One region of the Camelimonas sp. FR25 genome, then DNA from elsewhere that is predicted to be linked to it. Evidence: riboswitches for the same ligand, from Rfam matches in the RefSeq annotation. Region 1 holds a riboswitch; each other region holds the start of a gene.

Region 1 (6,571 bases):
GCCGATGACGCCAGGCTCGGCCAGCGGGTTCTGCAACAGCCCCTGCATGGCCGCGCCTGACACGCCGAGGCTGAAACCGATAAACACCCCCAGCAAGGCGCGCGGCAGGCGCAATTCCGTCAGCACCAGCGCCGCCACGCTGTCCTCTCCCGCCAGCGCCTGACGCAACGCCTCGCCGAGATTGAGCGGCGCATAGCCGATGGCCAGCGAGGCCAGGGTCATGGCCAGCGCCGCCAGCGCCAGCAGGACGATCAGCCCACGCCACGCGCGCAGGTCGGCGCGATGCCTCTGCTCAACCAGGTCGACGCCGCTCTGATGTAAGGCGCGGTGGCTCACGGCGTCATCTCCCGGCCCGCGCCCCAGCAGGCGCTGGCGCGGCGAGGACGACTGGCGCGGCAAGCTTGACTGGCGCGACAGAACCAGCTGCTTCGAGCGCCGCGCGCTTCTCCTGTGCGGGCTGAGACGGCGTCACGTCACCCAACGTCTGGCTGGCCCGCCAGTCGGCGACAGCGTCGTGTAGAATGGTCATGGCGTCGAGCACGCCAGGGCCGGGGCAGGTCCACAGCCGCGACGGCAGCACGACGATGCGGGTGTGGCCCTTGAGGCTGCGCAGCGCCGGATGGTTGAGGAATTCGCTGGCCAACGCCGGCGGTGAATCCGGATCGCCAGCGATGATCAGCAGCTCGGGCGCCGCCGCCAGCACGAACTCCAGCGGTAATTGCTCATAGCCGGCCAGCGGCCCGCCAGCGAGATTGCGCATGCCGGCGCGGGTCAGCATGTCGTCGAGCAGCGAGCCCTCGCTGGAGGTGAAACCCGCCGGCCGCAGCACCACGGCGGTGGGCCGGCGGCCCTCGGGCAGCGGCGCCGCCAGCAGCGCATCGAAGCGCGCCGTCAGCGCTTTGGCGGCCGCTTCATTGTGGAACAGCACGCCAGCCTCACGGATCTGGTCGCGCACGCCGGCAAGCGAATTGGGCACGTCGAGATCAGCCACCGGCACGCCGAGCCGCCGCAGCAGCGCCACGGTTGCGCGGGTGGTGTAGCGGCCAGCCACCACCAGATCAGGCTTGAGGCCGGCGATCTCTTCGGTGGCGCCGCGATTGACCGGCACGCCACGCGCCAGCGCAGCGACATTGGAGCCGATATTCTCCAGCGCCAGCGGCGATATGGAGATCAGCGTCCCAGGCCGCGCCAGCCGCAGCGCCAGCTCGTCGGCGCACATGTTGATGGAGACGATGCGACGCGGCGGAGCGCGGAATGCCGCGCGGTCCGCTTCCCCCATATGGATCTGGCTGAAGCCCGCTGCCGCGTCCTTCTGCCCGGCCGATGCCGGCGCGTAGCTTAGAAGCAGGCAAGCGACAATACCTGCGGCCAGGCAGGTAGCGGGTTTGAACGTCGCGGCTTTGCAAGTCGGGGGCATAAATGGCGCAAGCAGGCGCCCAGCCGCTACCTTGAGCGCGTAGCGCCCCTGTCGCGGCCTGCCCATGCTGCTGGCGCTCATGCTCATCGCCCTACCGCCGGCTTCAGAAGGTGATCCGCGCGCCGACCGTGGCCGTGCGACCGGCGACGCCGTAGCTGTAGACTTCCTGATAGCGCCTGTCGAACAGGTTATCGACCTTGGCGTAGAACTCGGCGTTGTCATTGAGGCGATAGGAGGCGCCGACATTGACCACCGTATAGGCGCGCAAGGTCACGAGGCTCTGGTTATAGAAGGCGTCGTAAGCGAAGTCCTTCTGCGGCCCATTATAGACCACGCCGACATTGACGTTGGCCTTGTTGTCGAGGAAGGCATAATTGACGTTGAAGCTGGCCATATTGCGCGGCCGGCGCGGCAGCGGCTTGCCCTCAGAGTCTTCGCCATCGGTATAGGTATAGGAGCCGACCATGGTCAGGCCGGTCAGTGGTTTGACGGTGAGGCCGATCTCCGCGCCCTGGATCGCCGAGGTCCCCGGCAGATTGACCGAGGTGTAGCCGGCGCCCGTGATCAGATCGCTGATGCGCTGGTTGAAATAGGTGGCGTTGAGCACCACCCTGTCGCCCCAGATCTCCTGATCGACGCCAAGATCCCAGCCGCGCGCCGTTTCCGGCTTCAGATTGGGATTGCCGCGATAGGTCGAGGAATAGCCGAACAGCTCGGCCATGGTCGGGTTCTTGACGCCCGTGCCATACGACCCACGCAATTTGGTTCCGGTCTCGTCGATGCGATAGGCGCCCGTGACGCGCCAGGTGGTGCTGTCGCTGAAGCGGTCGTTGAGATCGCGGCGCAGGCTGGTGGTGACAGTGAGATTGCGGAACGTGCCCTGATATTCGCCGATCAGTGCGTTGGAATTCATGCGGTTGTCGACATTGGACCAGGCGTTATCGGCGCGGTAGCGCTCTTCCTTGCGCTGGGCGGCGAAGGTGACGATGTGGCTGGCGTCGACGAAGGCCGGCGTGTCGAAGCGCAGGCTGGTCTTGTACTCATAGCCATTGACCACGCCGCGCGTCTCGCCATTCGGCAGCCGGTCCCAGCGGTAGCGCGAGGCCTGGTCGTTGTAGGTGGTGGCGACCGCCTGGGTCCAGCGACCGTCGAACAGCTTCAGCTTCGCCTCAGCCCGGCCGAACAGCTGCGTGCCGCGGCCATCCTCATCCGTGTCATAGGCGCCCATGCCGCCGGTGTAGCCGTCGAGCTTGTTGAAGAACCGCGTGTAGCGGCCCATCAGGTTGAATTCGAGATATTCATTGGGGCTGAAGCCCAGCTTGGCGTTGCCGGTGGCGTTGCGATAGCCGTCGGGCTCGTAATTGCCATTGCGGCGGTCGGCCACCGAGAAGCCATTGGTGCTGAAGCCGCTGGCGCCGAAGGCGTAATTGAAGCGCTCGTCGCCGCCGCTCAGGCTGGCGCCGCCGTTCAGGGTCTGGCGTGAGCCGCCGTCGAGGCGCACGGAGAGCTTCGGCTTGCCCGCGCCCTTTTTGGTGACGACATTGATGACGCCGCCGACGGCGTCCGAGCCATAAAGCGCGCTTTGCGGGCCACGCAGCACCTCAATGCGCTCGATATCCTCGGTGAGCAGATTGGCGATATCATATTCCGAGCCGGCCGCCGGATCATTGGCGACCACGCCGTCGATGATCACCAGCGTCTGGTTGGCCTCGGAATTGCGCAGCCGCACCTGGGTCTGCTTGCCGACCGGGCCGCTGCGGTTGACGGCGACGCCGGGAACCTGACGCAGCGCGTCGGCGACGAAGCGTATCTGCTGCTGTTCCAGCTGCTGCGCGGTGATGACGGTGACGGCGCTGCCGACCTTCGACATCTCGGTGGGGGTGAGATTGGCCGATACCGAAATGGTGTCGAGCTGCACCTCAGCCGGCGCTGCGGCGACGCTGGCCCCCGTTTGCTGGACTGATTGCCGGGCTGACTGCTGACCTTGGGCCACGGCGGTGGACAGCGCCAGGATCGAGCAGCCTGCGATCAGACTGGCGACCATCTGGGAAGAGCGCGCGCGCTGGATGGAGGAGCGTTGGAACGACATAAACAAAAACCCCGGCGGGACGCCTCGTGACACGTCACCGCGAGCAAGGTTTCTGCTGACGTCGCCACCACGCATGCGTCAGCCGTCCCCTTCCGGAAAGCCCCCGCTCCCTGGGTTCGCGTGTGACCACGACAGACGGCAGGTCTCCTGGCTCGCGGGTCGTGGTTCAGCGCCGCCTTCCCGGACCCGGTCGTCCAGTGGCTTGTTGACGCAAACTCGCCGCTCACAGTTGCGGGGGCAGCTGCAGATCCAGATGGCGGGCCATCCGTACTGCATTCCCTTTTGATCCTTTACAAGGAACCGTCCCTGCCCGCTTAGGCCCGCGCCATGGGCCTTGTCAATGCGGGCAAGGCGGCACGGGCGCTGGCGGCGCCCCTTAGGCCGTGGCGGATGACGTCGCCAGTGGGCGTCGGCAAGAAGGCGGCAGGAGGCGGCGGCGGCAGGCTTTTGTGCGGGGGCAGTTGCATATTTGTGTCGGTTCGGCGCGCGTTGGCGGCGTCTGTTGCGCTAGCGGGTGGCGGCCGCACCGGGACGTGCGCCGCAAAGACGTGGATGCCCGTGACGAGCACGGGCATGACGGCGTGGGGTGGTTTTGGGGTGGTGGTTTTTGACGAACCGGCGATGCGCTGGCGCTCGCGCCATCACTTCGCGCGCCAAGGTCGCGGCGACGCCACCAGCACGGCCGACGTAACCAGCACGTGCAACACACCCACCACAACCAGGTCACCCAGCACAGCCGGCACAGCCGGCACAGCCAACCCGACCACGGCCAATCTTACCACACCCAGCCTGACTACACCCAACCTGTCCACGGCCAACCTGACCACACCCACCGCCGTCATGCCCGTGCTCGTCACGGGCATCCACGTCTTCTGCGCCTCACAAGAAAAGTCAGCAGGCCAGCCTGCGCCGTAGCTGGGGCCCGCCGCCATGGCGACACAGCGCAAGGCCATGCCGCCAAGGGTCACGCCGCCAAGGGTCACGCCGCATGGCGGGCGTGGTCGAGGAAGCGGTCGGCGACGAGGGCGGCGGCGGTGCGGTTGTCGACGCCGAGCTTGCCCAGCACCTGCTCCAGATGCTTGTCCACCGTGCGCCTCGCCATGCCCAGGATGTCGGCGATCTCCTGATTGGTCTTGCCGAAGGTCAACCACAGCAGCGATTCGGCTTCGCGCGTCGTCAGGCCGAAACGCGCCTGCAGCCGCGCCACGTCATCGCCCTCATGATCGACCACAGCCTGAATGATAATCTCGCCGCGTCCGCCACGACCCAGGCAACTGAAACGCCGGTCGCGGTAGCGCAGCGTCGGCGCCTCCGAGACTGGCCGTCCGGCGACGGCCGCCAGCCAGGCCAGCGCCGGGCCAGGCAGGGTCAAAGTCACCGCAGCGCCTGGGGGGGCGTCATCCGGTTTGTCCCCGCCGAGCAATTGCGCCGCGCCATGGCTGGCCCACACCACCTGGCCGTCGGCGCGGGCGGCGAACACCGAGCGCCCGGACTGGTCGAGCGCCCCCGAGGCCAGCCGCATGCGGCGGGCGTTGAGGGCATGGATGGTGATGCGGGCCAGCAGCACCTCGTGATTGACCGGCTTGACCACATAATCGACGCCGCCAGCCTCAAGGCCGCGCACGATGTCCGCCGGCTCGCTGAGCCCGGTCATGAAGATCACCGGCGCATCCACCGCATGGGCGCCCTGGCGAAATTGCCGACAGGTCTCAAAGCCATCCAGCCCAGGCATCACCGCATCAAGCAGGATCAGGTCCGGCGTCACCCGCGCCGCGACATCGAGCGCGCTGGCGCCGTCGCGGGCGACGATGGTCGAGCAGCCAGCCTGCTCCAGCGTCATGCAAATGGCGCTGAGCGCGGCGGGGTCATCATCGACGACCAATACGATCAGGTCCTGCTGGTTCATGGCGTCGTTCCCTGAGAAGGCGGGCGATGGCGGGCAGGTCGAAGACGTCGAGCGCCGCACGGATACGGTCGAGCGCGGCGCGTTCAAGCCACGGCGGCGGATTCGCCAGCGCCTTGCGCAAGGCGGTGGCGCGCCCCTCTTCGGCGAGGCGCAACAGTTCAGCGGCGGATGGCGGTCGCCGCACAGTGACGACGGGCGCGGCCGCGTCAGCGCCGTCGGCGTCAGCACCGACGGAGCCAGCCCCGGCAGCTGCGCCGCCCGCGGCGTTGGGCCGTGGCGCGCCAGCCGGTCGCCCAGCCGCGTTCGCCTCATTGCGTCGCGCCAATGCGTCCGGGGCCAGCAAGCGGCTAATGCGCGCCGACAAATCGTCGAGCCGGAACGGCTTGACCAGCACGCCGTCGGGCGCCTGATCATCGTCTTCGCCCTGCACATCGGCCTCGCGGGCATGGCCGGTGATAAACAGCACCGGCGTCGCTACATGGCCGAGTTGGCGCAGCCGCCGCGCCATCACCGTTCCGTCCATGCCTGGCAGATCGATGTCGAGCAGGAACAGCTGCGGCTGCACCTCGTCGAGCAGCGCAAGGCCCGCCTCGGCGCTGGCGGCGGCATGCACGACGAAGCCGAGCGGCTCCAGATGGGCGCGCATCAGCCGGATCTGCGCCGGATCATCATCCACCGCCAACACCTCAACCGGTCCACCCGCGCCTGCCAGAGCCAGGTCTGGCGCCGCCAGCACGGCGGCAAGCGTCTCGCCCTCGCCCGCCGCCGCTGGCGTCTCGGCGGGCAGCATCAGGCGGACGGTGAAGCGCGCGCCCTGGCCGGGGGCGCTGTCGAGGGTGATCTCGCCACCCATCACGTCGATGAGCAGACGGGTGATGGTCAGGCCAAGACCCGAACCGGGGTGGCCGGCCCGGGCGGCGGCGCCGCGCTGGAACGGGTTCCAGATGCTGGCCTGTTCGTCGGGCGGAATCCCTGGGCCGGTGTCGGCCACCTCGAAGCGCGCCACCTCATTGCGATAGCGCACGCTCAGCGTCACCGCCCCCTGCTCCGTATAGGCGACCGCGTTGGAGCACAGATTGATCAGGATCTGCCGTAGCCGCTTTTCGTCGATGCGCACCAGAGGCGGCAGCGGCGTCTCAATCCTGAGCAGGAAGGAGAC
Region 2 (6,571 bases), on a different contig from region 1:
CCATTCCAGCGCGCCATGGGCGCCGACATGCACGATGGCGTCGGCGCCAAACACCTGCCGCAGCCAGAAGCAGAAGGCGATCAGCGCATGGCCGGGCGGCAAGCTGGGGTCGTGATAATCGGCGCGGCGGCTGTCGCTGCGGCCCCGGTCTGGCGCCATGGCGACGATGGCCTCGCCCAGGGCGATGACGCGGAAGCAATAGGCAGCGTCGGCAGGCGGCGGCCCCCAGGCCGCGACCACCTCATCCTGAGCTGCTTGCGGCAGCGCGCGGAACATGGCGGCGTAGGCCGTTGCATCGAGGCGCGCATCGGTTGCGGGCCGCTCAAGCGCGCGCATCAGGCTGCGGGCGTCAGCTGGCGGCGGCGCGACGCCATATCCGGTTTCAGCCAGCATTTTCAGCATGAGCAGGGCGCTTTGCGGCGCATCGAGGCCAACTGCATAGGCGGCGCGGCCCTCGACGCCAGGGTAATCGGGCAGCAGCACGGCGACGCGGCGGGCGGCTTGCGGTTTGCGGCGTAGCCCGATCCAGGCGCAGATATGCTCCGCTGTCGCGGCGACGCAGTCCGGTTCGGGGGCATTGCGCAGGGCTGCGTGACCCGCCTCGGCCAGGCTCTCATCCACGGCCTTGAACGACAGCGCTCCGGCAAGGATGCGGCCATCCAGCTCCGGCAGAGCGACATGCATGGCGACGTCAGCTGGCGTCAGCCCGCGCGCGCCGCTCGCCCAGGCTTCCCGTCGGGTAGACGCGACGATGACCTGAAACACCGGAAGGTTGAGCTGCGCAAAGAGATTGTCCGCATCGCCGCCGACGGCGAAGGCGGTTGCCGTCACCAGCGCGTCGGGATGCAGCTCCCTGCAGGCGGCGATGACAGCTGACCTGGCCTCGGTCGCCTTCAGGGACGGGACGAACAGCGCCATGGCCTGGACGCCGCGCTGCTCGAACGCCTTGAGCAATGCGGTGATCGGGGCCTGGTCGTCAGCCAGAAGCATCGAGCGGTAGAACAGCGCCAGCGCCAGCGGTCGGTCGCCATCGCGTTGCTGGTAGAGCGCCTCCAGCGCCACGGCGCCCTTGTCTGGCAGATAGCCGCCGATCGCCGGCATGGGCCGGGCCGGGCCCGTCTGGCTGTCGTGGCCGGCCAGCTTTGCCAGCCAGCGCGTCGCCAGCCGGCGGTTGTCGGCGCCGCCATGGCGGAAGCAGGCGAGCAGTTCTGTGCGCGCCGCATCCGGAACGGTGGAGAGCGCCGCCAGCCGCGCATCGTCGTCCCGGTCTTCGCCCGGCAACAGAGCCAGTTGTACGCCATGGCGCCTGGCCGCCCCGGCGAGCTGCTCGCAGCCATAGGGCCACCAGTCATAGCCGCCGAGCAGCCGCGCCACGATGACCCTGGCGTGGGGCGCCATGCGGGCGATCCACAGATCGACGGACATGGGGTGGCGCAGCTCCCGCAGCTGCGTCAGCCTCAGCTCCGGCAAATCCGCGTCGTCATCCTTCTCTGCACGCCACGCCGCCTCCAGCCCCGCAAGGTCGCTGTCGCTGAACGACAGCATGAGCATGGGCGCCGGCGCCTGCCCCAGATCAACCGGGGCCGCCAGATCGTCCAGGGACGTCGATGTGGTGGCGAGGGTGTGCATGGCGGTGGGTTAGCGCGCGAGCGCCTGGGCGACAGCGGCGCGGTCGAAGCCACTGAGACCGATCACCACCAGCCGCGAGGCCTCGCCATCGCGCCAGGGCCGGTCGAAATAATGGCTCGCCCGCTGGCCGACGGCCTGGGCCACAAGCCGCATCGGCTTGCCGTCGACGCGGACAAAGCCCTTGATGCGCAACACGCCGTCGATGCGGGTGACGCTGGCGATGCGGGCGGCGATGTCCTCCGGCGCGGCGACCGGCGCGATGTCGATGGTGACGCTGTCGAAATCGTCGTGCTCGTGATCGAGCGCGTCGTCGTGATGGGTGCGGCGGTTGTCGATCTCATTCTCTGCGCCGACGCCGAGACCGAGCAGCACGGCGGCGTCGACGACGCCATTGGCCGCCGTGATTATGCGGACGGAAGGCGGGGTATGCTCCTCGAGCAGATTGCGCGCCTGGGCCTGCTGGTCGGCGTCGATGAGATCGGCGCGGGTCATGACGATCAGATCCGCGCAAGCCAGCTGATCCTCGAACACCTCTTCCACCGGATCGTCATGATCGAGCTGTTCGTCGGCCTCACGCTGGGCGGCGAGGGCGTCATGGTCGCCGGTCACCTCGCCATTGGCCAATGCGAGGCCGTCGACCACGGTGATCACCCCGTCCACGGTGACGCGGTTGCGGATCTGCGGCCAGTTGAACGCCTGGATCAGCGGCTTGGGCAAGGCGAGGCCCGAGGTTTCGATCAGGATGTGATCGACGGGCTCCGGCAGCGCCAGAATGCGGTCGAGCGCCGGGGCGAAATCGTCGGCCACGGTGCAGCAAATGCAGCCATTGGCCAGTTCGATGACATTGTCCGCCGGGCAGGACGCCAGGCCGCACTGCTTGAGCAGGTCGCCGTCGATGCCGACGTCGCCGAACTCATTGACGATAATGGCGAAGCGCTTGCCGCCTGCATTCTCCAGCAGATTGCGGATCAGCGTGGTTTTTCCCGCGCCGAGGAATCCGGTGATGACGGAGCAGGGCGTGCGGGTGCGGCTGGCGGCGGTCATGGGGCCTCCTCGGGGGGCGTGAGGTGCGACAAATTGGGAATGCGGGCGATCATGCCGCGCTTCAGCGCCTCGGGGCGCGGCCGAAACGGCATCAGACCGTCGGTGGAGGCGGCGAGAAGCAGCGCGCCAGCGACCAGATCAGCGCCGCTCCCGGGCGTGAGATCGCCGAAGACATAGGTCCACTGGGTGGGCCCGAGAATGGCGGCGCTGAGCCCGCGCTTGCAGTTGGAGAGGCAATTGACGCGGCGGACCACGACGCCATGCGCGGACGCAGCGGCGGCTTCCGCGCTGGCGGCCAGCAGGGCGCCGGCGCGCGGCTGGTCAGTATCGTGTGATTGCAGGCTGGGGCAGGCGGCGCGGCAACTCTCGCACACCACGATCGTCACCAGGGGCGCGGCGCTGGCGCCAGGCGCTGTGGTGACGACGCAGGTTGAACGCTGGTTTGCGTCAGCAACGGCCGCAGTGCGACCGCCATCAGATAAACAAGACACATCGCCCCCAAGCCCGGTAATCCCGCCGGACGGACTGAATGGATAAAGGCGACGGCAGGTTTCCTGGCTCGCGGGTCAGTGTCAGCGCCGTCGCCTTCCCAGGGAGATCCCAGTGGCTTATTGACGGGTGACTCGCCGCTTACAGTTGCGGGTACAGCAGCGGCATTGCCTTTCGGCGCACCGCTTTCCCTCTTGGCTCCTTCCGTGAGGAAGGAGACCGTCGCTGTCGGCCATGTAGTGGCCGCGCGCCCGATTTGTCAACGCGAGGACAGAATGACCGGTGATCGAACGCCTGACGAGCTGCGCCATGCGGAAAAAATGCAGCGGCGCAAACAGGTTCAGGACGCGGAGGTGGCGAGCAAGACCATCGAGAAGGGCCTGCTGATCGTTCACACAGGCCCAGGCAAGGGCAAGTCGACCGCAGCCTTTGGCCTGGCGTTACGCATGCTGGGCCATGGCCGCCGCGTCGGCGTGGTGCAGTTCATCAAGGGCGCGTGGAGCACGGGCGAGCAGCGGGCGCTCGCAGCTTTCGGCGATCTGGTGACGTGGCGCTCCATGGGCGAGGGCTTCACCTGGGAGACCCAGGACCGCGCGCGCGACGTCGCCGCCGCCACCCGGGCGTGGGAGGCCGTGCGCAGCATGATGGCCGACGACAGCTACGCCCTGCTGATCCTCGACGAGCTCAATATCGCCCTCCGCTACGACTACCTCGACCTGCATGAAGTGGTGCAGACCCTCGCGACGCGCCGCCACGACCTGCACATCGTCGTCACCGGTCGCAACGCCAAACCGGAGCTACTGGCGGCGGCGGATCTGGTCTCCGAGATCGCCGCGACGAAACACCATTTCGGCGCGGGCGTGAAAGCCCAGGAGGGGATTGAGTTTTAGGCGGCGGATCGGGCGAGAGGATGGAGCCGTGATGGCGGCGTCCTTGCGCGGGTGGGCAAATCGCCCCCTGGACTGGCGCGTGCGTCTCCGGCGAATTTGCGAATGGGAGCGGTCAGGCCGTACGATGGCTGCGCTCCCACGTTAGGCCCGTTGCACTGGATCTTTTGCCTGCGCGCTGCGTGACAGCGCGAGAATGTCTTGGCTTCCGAACAGGGGTTTGAATGTACCCATCCATGGCCATTTCCCGCCGGATAGTTACTGGCTAAATCGACCACCGCAGCTAGCATACCGACGGCGACAACAGCCGCGCGCTGGTCCAGGTCCCTGGTCGCCCGTTTCAAAGTCCGATCTCCCTGCACCCCCCCGCGTCATGCCTGCGCGCGTCACGGGCATCCACGTGTTTGATCCAACGCGTGGCGCCGCCCCTGCCAACCACAAGGCGCCCAACCTGTACGACCCGCGCGCATAAAGTTGCATCCCGACAGCCGCATCAAAACCAGGAAGACGTGGATGCCCGCGCCGGGCGCGGGCATGACGGCGCAATTGCAGGACTGGTCAAAGATGATTGGGGGGAAGTGTACTTGCCGGGCAGCGCACGACGACGCCAATTCAAAACAAAGAGCGACCCGAGCAAGCCCCCTTTGAATAACTAACTCTAGAGTGAGCGCCGGTCACGTCATGTTCTTTGCATGGCGTCGCCAGGCCTGCTTGCTCCCTAACTAAAGGATAAGGCGTCGCCCCGTCGCGTCGTTGTTGCGCGATCTGCTGCCTGGCGTTTCGCTCATGGCGACACGTCATGCGCCGATTGAATCGCTGGCCTGGCGTCGCGCAATAAATTGCTGAGAGAAAGTCGTGTTTCGCCCACGACGCCCATAGTGGCGTCGTGGGCGAAGGCGCCCCCGCTACCTCACGAGCAGCCGGTCGTGCCGCCGCAGGTGTCGCATTTCAGGCAGGTGCCGTTGCGGACAAGGGTGAAGTTGCCGCATTCGCCGCAGGCGTCGCCCTGGTAGCCTTTCATCAGGGCTTCCTTGCGGCGGTCCGAGGAGGATGGGGCGCTGGCGGCGGCGGCGGGGGCGAACTGGAGTTTGGCGGAAATCGCCTCGGCCACCGTCTCGTCGTCGTCATTGTCGTTGAGCTCGGGCAGCGGCTCCTTCAGCGCCGTGGCGGCCTGGGCGCCGGCGGCGATGGCCACCGGGGCGCCATCGGCGCCGCCGGGGATGGCCAGCAGATTGGTCGGCTGACGGCCACGGACGAAGCCCTTCGACACCAGCGGACGCGGGGCGGGCGCGGCAATGGCCTCGCCATCGGGCTGGCGGCCCTGGGCCGTGCCCTTGCCCATCACGTCAAAGCCGATTTCCGACGGGTCGACATGGGCGAGGTCGTCGCGACCGAGGTACGAGATCGCCAGCTCGCGGAACACATAGTCGAGGATCGACGTGGCGTTCTTGATCGACTGATTGCCCTGGACGAAGCCCGCCGGCTCGAAGCGGGTGAAGGTGAAGGCCTCGACATATTCATCGAGCGGCACGCCATATTGCAGGCCGAGCGAGATGGCGATGGCGAAATTGTTCATCATGGCGCGGAAGGCGGCGCCTTCCTTGTGCATGTCGATGAAGATTTCGCCGAGGCGGCCATCCTCATACTCGCCAGTGCGCACATAGACCTTGTGGCCGCCGACGATGGCCTTCTGGGTGTAGCCCTTGCGGCGCTCCGGCAGCTTCTCGCGCTCACGGATGCGCTGCACCCGCTCCACCACCTTCTCGACGATGCGCTCGGCCACCTGGGCGGTGCGGGCGGCGGTCGGCTGGGCCAGCAGCGTGTCGAGCGCGTCCTCGACCTCGTCCTCATCGTCCGCGATCAGCGCCGAATTCAGCGGCTGCGACAGCTTTGAGCCGTCGCGATACAGCGCATTGGCCTTGAGGCCGAGGCGCCAGGACAGCATGTAAGCGTTGGCGCAATCCTCAACCGTCGCGTCATTCGGCATGTTGATGGTCTTGGAGATGGCGCCCGAGATGAACGGCTGCGCCGCCGCCATCATCTGGATGTGGCTCTCCACCGACAGATAGCGCTTGCCGATGCGGCCGCACGGATTGGCGCAATCGAAGACGGCGTAATGCTCTTTCTTCAGGTGCGGGGCGCCCTCAAGCGTCATGGCGCCGCAAACATGGATGTTGGCCGCCTCAATATCCTTGCGGCTGAAGCCGAGGAAGGCCAGCAGCTCGAACGACGGGTCCTCCAGCCGCTCGGCCGGCACATTCAGCGTGTCGGTGAGGAAGGCTTCGCCCAGTGTCCATTTGTTGAGCGCGAACTTGATGTCGAAGGCGCTCGGCAGCGCCTTCTCCAGCGTGGCGATGGCCTCGTCGGTAAAGCCCCTGGCCCGCAGCGTGCTGTGGTTGACGCCTGGCGCCTGGCCCAGCGAGCCGTGGCCGGTGGCGTAGGCCTCGATCTCGGCGATCTGCGCTTCGCTGTAGCCAAGCCGGCGCAGCGCATCCGGCACGGCGCGATTTATGATCTTGAAA
Region 3 (6,571 bases), on a different contig from region 1:
ACCCAGAGATTGCCGAGCCGCTGCGGCACATTTGGCGGGGTGTTGCCGGAAAAATCGCCGCCGGCCTGGACAAAATCATCGTAGCGCGCCTGCAGCAGCGCGCCATTGGCCTCCAGCCGCAGACCATAACCGAGATTGATGGCCAGCGACGCCTCGAGCCCCTGGGCCGATTGCTGGCCGATCTGCCGCACGATGGTCCGGTCGAGCTGGTCACGCGCCAGCAGGTCCTTCTTGACGATGTGATAGCCGGCGAAGGTCGCCTCGCCACGCCCGCCGAGGAAGCTGAGCTTGACGCCCGCCTCATATTGGTCGCCACGCGGCAGCCTCAGATCCTTCTGGCTGTCGGCCAGCGACAGGATGTTGCCGACCGGATCGGTTGCCTGAGAATACTGGGCGTAGAAGGCGAGGTCCGGCACGGGCGTAAACACCACCCCAGCGCGCCAGTTCACCGAATCGAGCGTGCGGGTAAAGCTGGCGCCGGTCGATGGATTGTCGCGCAAAAGTCGCGGCGCATCGTAACGCACGCCAGCCACCACGGCCCATTGCTCATTCAGTTTCAGCCGGTTGTCGATGAACACGGCGTATTGATTTGTGGCGCTGTCCAGCGTGGTTTTCAGCGCATAAGGCCCGAAAAATCCTGGGGCGAAGCCCAGCGGCGCGACGCTGGAAGCGCCGGCATAGGGCGAATTGTTGGTGTTGCGAAAGCGGATGTGATTGAGCTCAAACCCCAGCACGGTTTCATTGGCCATGCCAAAAATATCGCTGCGCAGGGTCAGGTCGTTGCGCGTCCCCACCTGCTCCAGATCATGGCGGATGGCGATGTAATCGCTGCGATTGATCCGGCCGGTGGCGGGGCGAAAGGCGTAGCTTTCCACATTGCGCCAGTCGCGGCCGCTGCTGATGTGGTAGATGCGACTGCTCAGCTCAACGCTGTCAGAGGCGACAAGGCGCGTATGCAGCTGGGTGAAGCTGTCGCGGAACCGGTTGAGGCTGTCGGCGACATTGTAGTTCTGCTTGCGCATGGCGCCAAGCACGCGGCCATCGACCAGCGGCGTGCCGAAATAGCCCGACGGCTCGCTGTAGCCGCTGTCATGCGACAGGGTTATGTGCAGCCGTTCATTGAACTTCCAGCCGAGCGCGCCAGACACGGCGAGGCTTTTGGCGTCGCCACGCTGCATCCAGCCCTGGCTGCCCCGCCCCGAGACATCCAGCGTATAGGCGAAACTGTCGCCAATCGGCCCGGCGCTGCCGGCGGCGAGGCCATACATGCCGTCTGAGCCAAAGCTGGCCTGGGCCTCATTGCGCCGACCTGTAAACAATGGCTTGCGCGGGATGACATTGATCGCGCCGCCAATGGCGCCCTCGCCATACATCACCGAGGCCGGGCCACGCAGCACCTCCACCCGCTCCACCGTCCAGGTGTCGAAGGGGAACGTCACCGTGCCTGAGCCTGGATAGAGGCGGACGCCGTCGTAAAGCCGCGTCACCGAGCCGAGGCCGGTGAAGCCGCGCATGGCCATGGAGGTTCCGCCATTGCCCGGCGCGCCGAGGAAGCTGACGCCTACCGCATCCTGGGCGATGGCGCGATTGAGATCGGTCTGGCCACGATCGCGCATGGTCTGGCCGGAGATGATGTCGACGCTGGCCGGCGTCTCCATCGGCGTCATGGTCAGGCGGCTGCCCGCCTGGGAGGGGACGCGGAGGTTGGGGCCGCCGCTGGGCGCGCCCTGCACCTGGATCGGGTCCAGGCTGACGGTCGGCGCTGCGCCGTCAGCCGCTACGCTTTCGGCGCGGGCCTCAACCACCAGCGCCATCGCGGCGCAAGCCGCGAGACCCGTTGCAAGCCCGGTCGCAAGTCCGGTCGCCAGCCCGGCTGACAATACGGGCGCCAGCGCCGGGCTGGCGACGGAGTCGCGCAAGCGCGCCTTCGACGCCACAGTGGAGACAAGGCCGGGACGTTTGTCGATGATAGGACGGGCGGCGAACGCACGGGCGAATACAGGCTGGCGGACAGCCAGGGAAATCCGGACAATTCCGGACGCAAGGGAGAACATGAGCACACTGCTCCAGCGGCGCGAGTTACCGTCACCGCGAGCAGTCGAAACACCTATCCCCGATCAGGTGGATGCGGCTGACGATCTGCCTTCCATCGGGACACCCCGCCCAATGTGCACGCGCGTGACTACGGCTGACGGCAGGTCTCCTGACTCTCGGGTCATCATCATTCACCGCCTTCCCGGGGCCGCAAGCCCAGTGGCGTATGGGTGAACAACTCGCCGATTACAGTTGCGGGGGCAGTCGCAGAATTGGCGCGTCATGCCCCGGCCACGCCAGCGCATTACGTCCTCACTGCGTTCCCTTTTGATCCTTGCAAAGGAACCGTCGGGCCTATGGGTAGTCCGCGCGCACCGGCCGGTCAATGGCCTTCACGCCCGGGCCATCCCGCGGCCGTGCGACAGCTATGCCTGCATTTCGCCTTCAATGCAATGTTGTAACATTGCATTTCGCACCGTTGACGCCAGCCGCTCTTGCCAACCGCTCTTGCCATCCCCTCAGCGGGCCAGCAGCCTGGCGCGCCAGGCGCCGGCGTCAACCATATCGGAGATGACCTGAGCGAGGACACTGGCTACGGCTTCACTGCCGCGAATATTCATGCTGCGCTGCGACACCACCACCGACAGACGCCAGGATGGCGTCGGGTCGGTGATGGCGATGGCTTGCATGGCGCCCGCGGCCAGTTCTTCGCTGAAGGCGAAGTGTGGCATCACGGCGATGGCGCCCTCCTCACGCACCATGCGACCGATGGCCGGCAGGCTGTCGCAATCCACGGCGTCCAGTTCGAGATCGCGCAGGGCGGCGGCGCGCTCCATCACGGCGCGCAACACATTGGGCCGTCCCGGCAGCACCACCGGATGCGTCAGCAATTCCGCCATCGACACGGCGCCGGTGGCGGCGAGCGGGTGTTGCGGCGCGGTGATCGCCATCAGATCTTCGGCGATCATCTCGGTCCACGCCACATGTTCGAATGGCTTGTGATTATACAGCAGGCAGACGTCGAGCCGGCCCTGTTGCAAGTATTCGTCGAGAAAACTGGTCATCGCCTCCACAAGGTGGATGGTCACCTGCGGGCAGGCGGCGCGCACGGCGCGGAGCAATGGCAACGACAAACCGCGTCCCGCCGAAGCGGGAAGGCCCACCGAGACCCGGCCCGAGGGGGTGAGCGTATTGGCCCGCACCACGTCGCGGGCGCGCTCGACTTCCTGCAGGATACGGATGGCGTGATCGTAGAGTTGCTGCCCCTTGTCGGTCAGCGCCACGCCCCGTGCATGACGCACCAGTAATTCCGCACCGAGATCCTGCTCGAGGTTCTTCATCTGCTGGCTCAGCGACGGCTGCGCCACGCGCAGCACTTCAGCTGCCCTGGACAGACTGTTGTTCTCCGCGATCTGTACAAAATATTTCAGTTGCCGAAGGTCCATGCGGCACTGTCACTGCCGCAGGGGAATGGAGCAATGCGCATATTTGTTCACGGCGCCCTGGAATCGGTCATGCGACGCGCCTATGCCGCTTACGGTAGCATTATCACAGCAGTTACAGTGACATTGGCGCATCATGGCCACATAGAATTTGCCTATATTTTACAAGCATAGGCGCAGCCTATGGCGTCATCGGAAATTCGTCTTTGCCAGCCATGCATTTAATTCACTAGCGTTCTCTGCGGAGTGGGAGCGTGCACAGGCACTTCGCCCCGCCTGTTCAATATATATGGAGAACAGCAGTGACATTTCGCAGTGTTATCCGCGGCCAGGGTCTGGCTGCAACGGCCTTGCTTTGCCTGTCGGCTGGTCTCGCCCAGGCGGCCCAGAAGCCATGTATCGGCAATTCCAACGCCGTCACCGGCCCCGCTGCCTTCGGCGGCGCCGCCGTCAAGATGGGCGCGGAAACCGCCATTGACGAGATCAATGCGGCGGGCGGCGTCCTCGGCGAAAAACTCAAGTTCATCCAGTATGACGACGCGGGCGCGCCGCCGCGCGGCGTCGACAATGTGCGCCGCATCGCCCTGGCCGACAAATGCATCGCCGTACTCGGCGGTTATCACTCCACGGTCACCGTCGCCCAGGCGGAGCCGGTCAATGAAATCGGCATTCCGTTCATCGGCGTGCTCGCCGCCAATACCAAAGCAATCGAGAACGGCGCCAATCCCAATTACATGTTCCGTGTCTCGGCCAAGGACAAATGGGTGGCGCGTTACCTGGTTGAGCAGGCCATCAAGCAGTCAATGACCGGCAAGATCGCTTTCTTCTATGAGAATACCGGCTGGGGCAATGGCGCGCTTCCTGACGTGAAGGACGCCATGGCCAAGGCCGGCAAGGAGCTGGTCGCCATCGAGACCTTCAACTGGAACGATCAGGACATGTCGCCCCAGGCCATGCGGGCCCGTGACGCTGGCGCCGACGTCGCCCTGTTCTGGGCGCTCGACCGCGAAGGCAACCAGCTGCTGCGTTCGATGGACAAGGTCGGCTTCAAGCCCGCCGTCATCGGCGCCTGGGGCATCGCAGGCAATCTTGGCGAGCTGGCTGGCCCGCTGTCCAATGGCGTGCAGGTCATCCAGACCTATACCTTCATGGGCGACATGGACCCGAAGAAGAAGGCGCTGTGGGAGAAGATCCAGAAGAAATATGGCGTGAAGGATCCGTCTGATCTGAAGATGCCCTCAGGCGTCGGCAACGGCTATGACGCCGTCTACATTCTCAAGGCCGCCATCGAGAAGGCCGGCTCGTTCGACTGGAAGAAGGTGCACGAGGCGCTGTACGACGTGAAGCTCGACGGCCTGGTCGCCAAATATGACCCCGCGTTCGACAAATCGAACCCGGAGCGCCAGGACGCCATTCTGCCAGACTACTACAAGCTCACCGCCTGGCATGACGGCAAGCTGCTGCCTGTTGAGCAGACCCCTTACGCGCAGAAATAAACCGCGCGCTTTCGGCAGGCGGCGGAGATCGCCGCCAGCCCCTCGCGTCGCTCACAGCCTGCGCCCCAACAACGGCGCAGGCCCACGCCGCCTGAGAAGGCGCGCCCCGTCACAGCATCGCAACCAGGCGCAATGACGCCGCCGCCGCAGGCCGCTGGCTCCCGCCAGACGGCGCCATGCGTCCGGCGTCGCGCGTGGCCGCCTGCCTGTCGAAGGTCGAAGGCATGACGACAATCCTTCAGTATATCTTATCCGGGCTGGCGATCGGCGGCATCTACGCCCTCGTCGCGCTCGGCTACCACGTCATGTGGTCTGCGGCGCGCGCCGTGAACTTCGCCCATGGCGACACGCTGATGCTGGGCGCGGTGCTCGCGATCATTGGCATTGATCTGGGCATGCCCATGTGGCTGGCCTCACTGTGCGCCATCGCGGCAGGCGGCGTGTTCGGCATCCTGCTGGAGCGGTTCGCCGTGCGACCGTTCACCGGCTCGACCAACGCTATTGGCTGGATGCTCACCACCATCGCCGTCGGCATCATGATCGAGAGCCTGGCCACCATGCACTTCGGCGGCTTCTCGCGACCATTGCCATCGCCTGGCGTGGACAAGGCGATCAGCATTCTTGGCGCAGGCGTCTATCCGCAGGAGCTGGTGATCCCGGCTGTGGCGTTGATGGCCATGATCGGCCTCGCCGCCATGCAGAAGCACACCCTGGTGGGCCGCGCCATGCAGGCAGTGGCGCACAACAAGCAGGCGGCGGCGCTGATGGGCGTCAATGTCAACGCCATCGTCGCCTTTTCCTTTGGCCTCGCCGCTCTGGCTGGCGCTGGGGCTGGCGTGCTGATCGCCCCTGTCACCCAGGCGTCGGCCACCATGGGCCTGCTGCTCGGGCTCAAGGGCTTCGCCGTCGCCATCATTGGCGGCATCACCAGCGCGCCGGGCGTGGTCATTTGCGGCCTTTTGTTCGGCGTCATGGAGAAGTTCGTCGAGGGCTACATCTCCACCGCCTCGCGCGAGATTATCGGCTTCTCGGTGATGATCGTCATCCTTCTCGCCTTCCCCCAGGGCCTGTTCGGCAAGAAGGAGGTGAACAAGGTATGAGCCGCTTCACGCTTCCGGCATTCGCCCTTTTCGCCATCCTGCTGGCCTGTGTGCCGGCCATGGCGGACAATGAGTATGAACTGCGCCTGTTCATGCTGTTTCTGATCTACGGCGTCATCGCCGCGGGACTCAACGTGCTCGTCGGTCTCTCCGGCCTCGTGTCGCTGGGCCAGGCCGGATTGTTCGCCCTCGGCGCCTACACCAGCTCGATCCTCGCCACCCGGCTTGGCTTTGACATGGTGTCGTCGACCATCTGCGCCGCCATCATCACTGGCCTGTTCGGCGCGCTATTGGCCTGGCCGAGCGTGCGGGTGCGCGGCGTCTATCTCGCCGTGGTCACCATCGCCTTCGGCATCATTGTCGAGAACGTCGCCATCGAGTGGCAGTCTCTCACCGGCGGCACCACGGGCCTCAGCTCCATTCCGCGCCCCAATCTGTTCGGCGAACGCATCAGCGGCTACGGCTTCTATGGCGTGCTGGCGGTGAGCCTGTTCATCGC

Evidence for each region. Region 1 has a riboswitch for cobalamin ahead of AC6A67_RS01120 (TonB-dependent receptor plug domain-containing protein). Riboswitches for the same ligand answer to the same signal wherever they lie in the genome.
Region 2: it holds a riboswitch for cobalamin, as region 1 does, so the genes downstream of both, AC6A67_RS07005 (DUF1636 family protein) here and AC6A67_RS01120 (TonB-dependent receptor plug domain-containing protein) in region 1, are expected to answer to the same signal.
Region 3: it holds a riboswitch for cobalamin, as region 1 does, so the genes downstream of both, AC6A67_RS04995 (TonB-dependent receptor) here and AC6A67_RS01120 (TonB-dependent receptor plug domain-containing protein) in region 1, are expected to answer to the same signal.

The regions. Positions count from the first base shown of each region.
Region 1 is NZ_JCAWFG010000017.1:7,761-14,331, forward strand. Features, by position in the region: gene AC6A67_RS01110 (FecCD family ABC transporter permease) at 1-222, opposite strand, end outside; gene AC6A67_RS01115 (ABC transporter substrate-binding protein) at 341-1,279, opposite strand; gene AC6A67_RS01120 (TonB-dependent receptor plug domain-containing protein) at 1,521-3,506, opposite strand; cobalamin riboswitch at 3,627-3,826, opposite strand; gene AC6A67_RS01125 (hypothetical protein) at 4,080-4,421, shown strand; gene AC6A67_RS01130 (response regulator) at 4,486-5,412, opposite strand; gene AC6A67_RS01135 (ATP-binding protein) at 5,375-6,571, opposite strand, start outside.
Region 2 is NZ_JCAWFG010000055.1:21,527-28,097, reverse strand. Features, by position in the region: gene cobN (cobaltochelatase subunit CobN) at 1-1,629, opposite strand, end outside; gene cobW (cobalamin biosynthesis protein CobW) at 1,639-2,673, opposite strand; gene AC6A67_RS07005 (DUF1636 family protein) at 2,670-3,164, opposite strand; cobalamin riboswitch at 3,201-3,401, opposite strand; gene cobO (cob(I)yrinic acid a,c-diamide adenosyltransferase) at 3,438-4,052, shown strand; gene AC6A67_RS06995 (vitamin B12-dependent ribonucleotide reductase) at 4,960-6,571, opposite strand, start outside.
Region 3 is NZ_JCAWFG010000036.1:112,492-119,062, forward strand. Features, by position in the region: gene AC6A67_RS04995 (TonB-dependent receptor) at 1-2,054, opposite strand, end outside; cobalamin riboswitch at 2,177-2,399, opposite strand; gene AC6A67_RS05000 (LysR family transcriptional regulator) at 2,553-3,479, opposite strand; gene AC6A67_RS05005 (ABC transporter substrate-binding protein) at 3,797-4,972, shown strand; gene AC6A67_RS05010 (branched-chain amino acid ABC transporter permease) at 5,197-6,072, shown strand; gene AC6A67_RS05015 (branched-chain amino acid ABC transporter ATP-binding protein/permease) at 6,069-6,571, shown strand, end outside.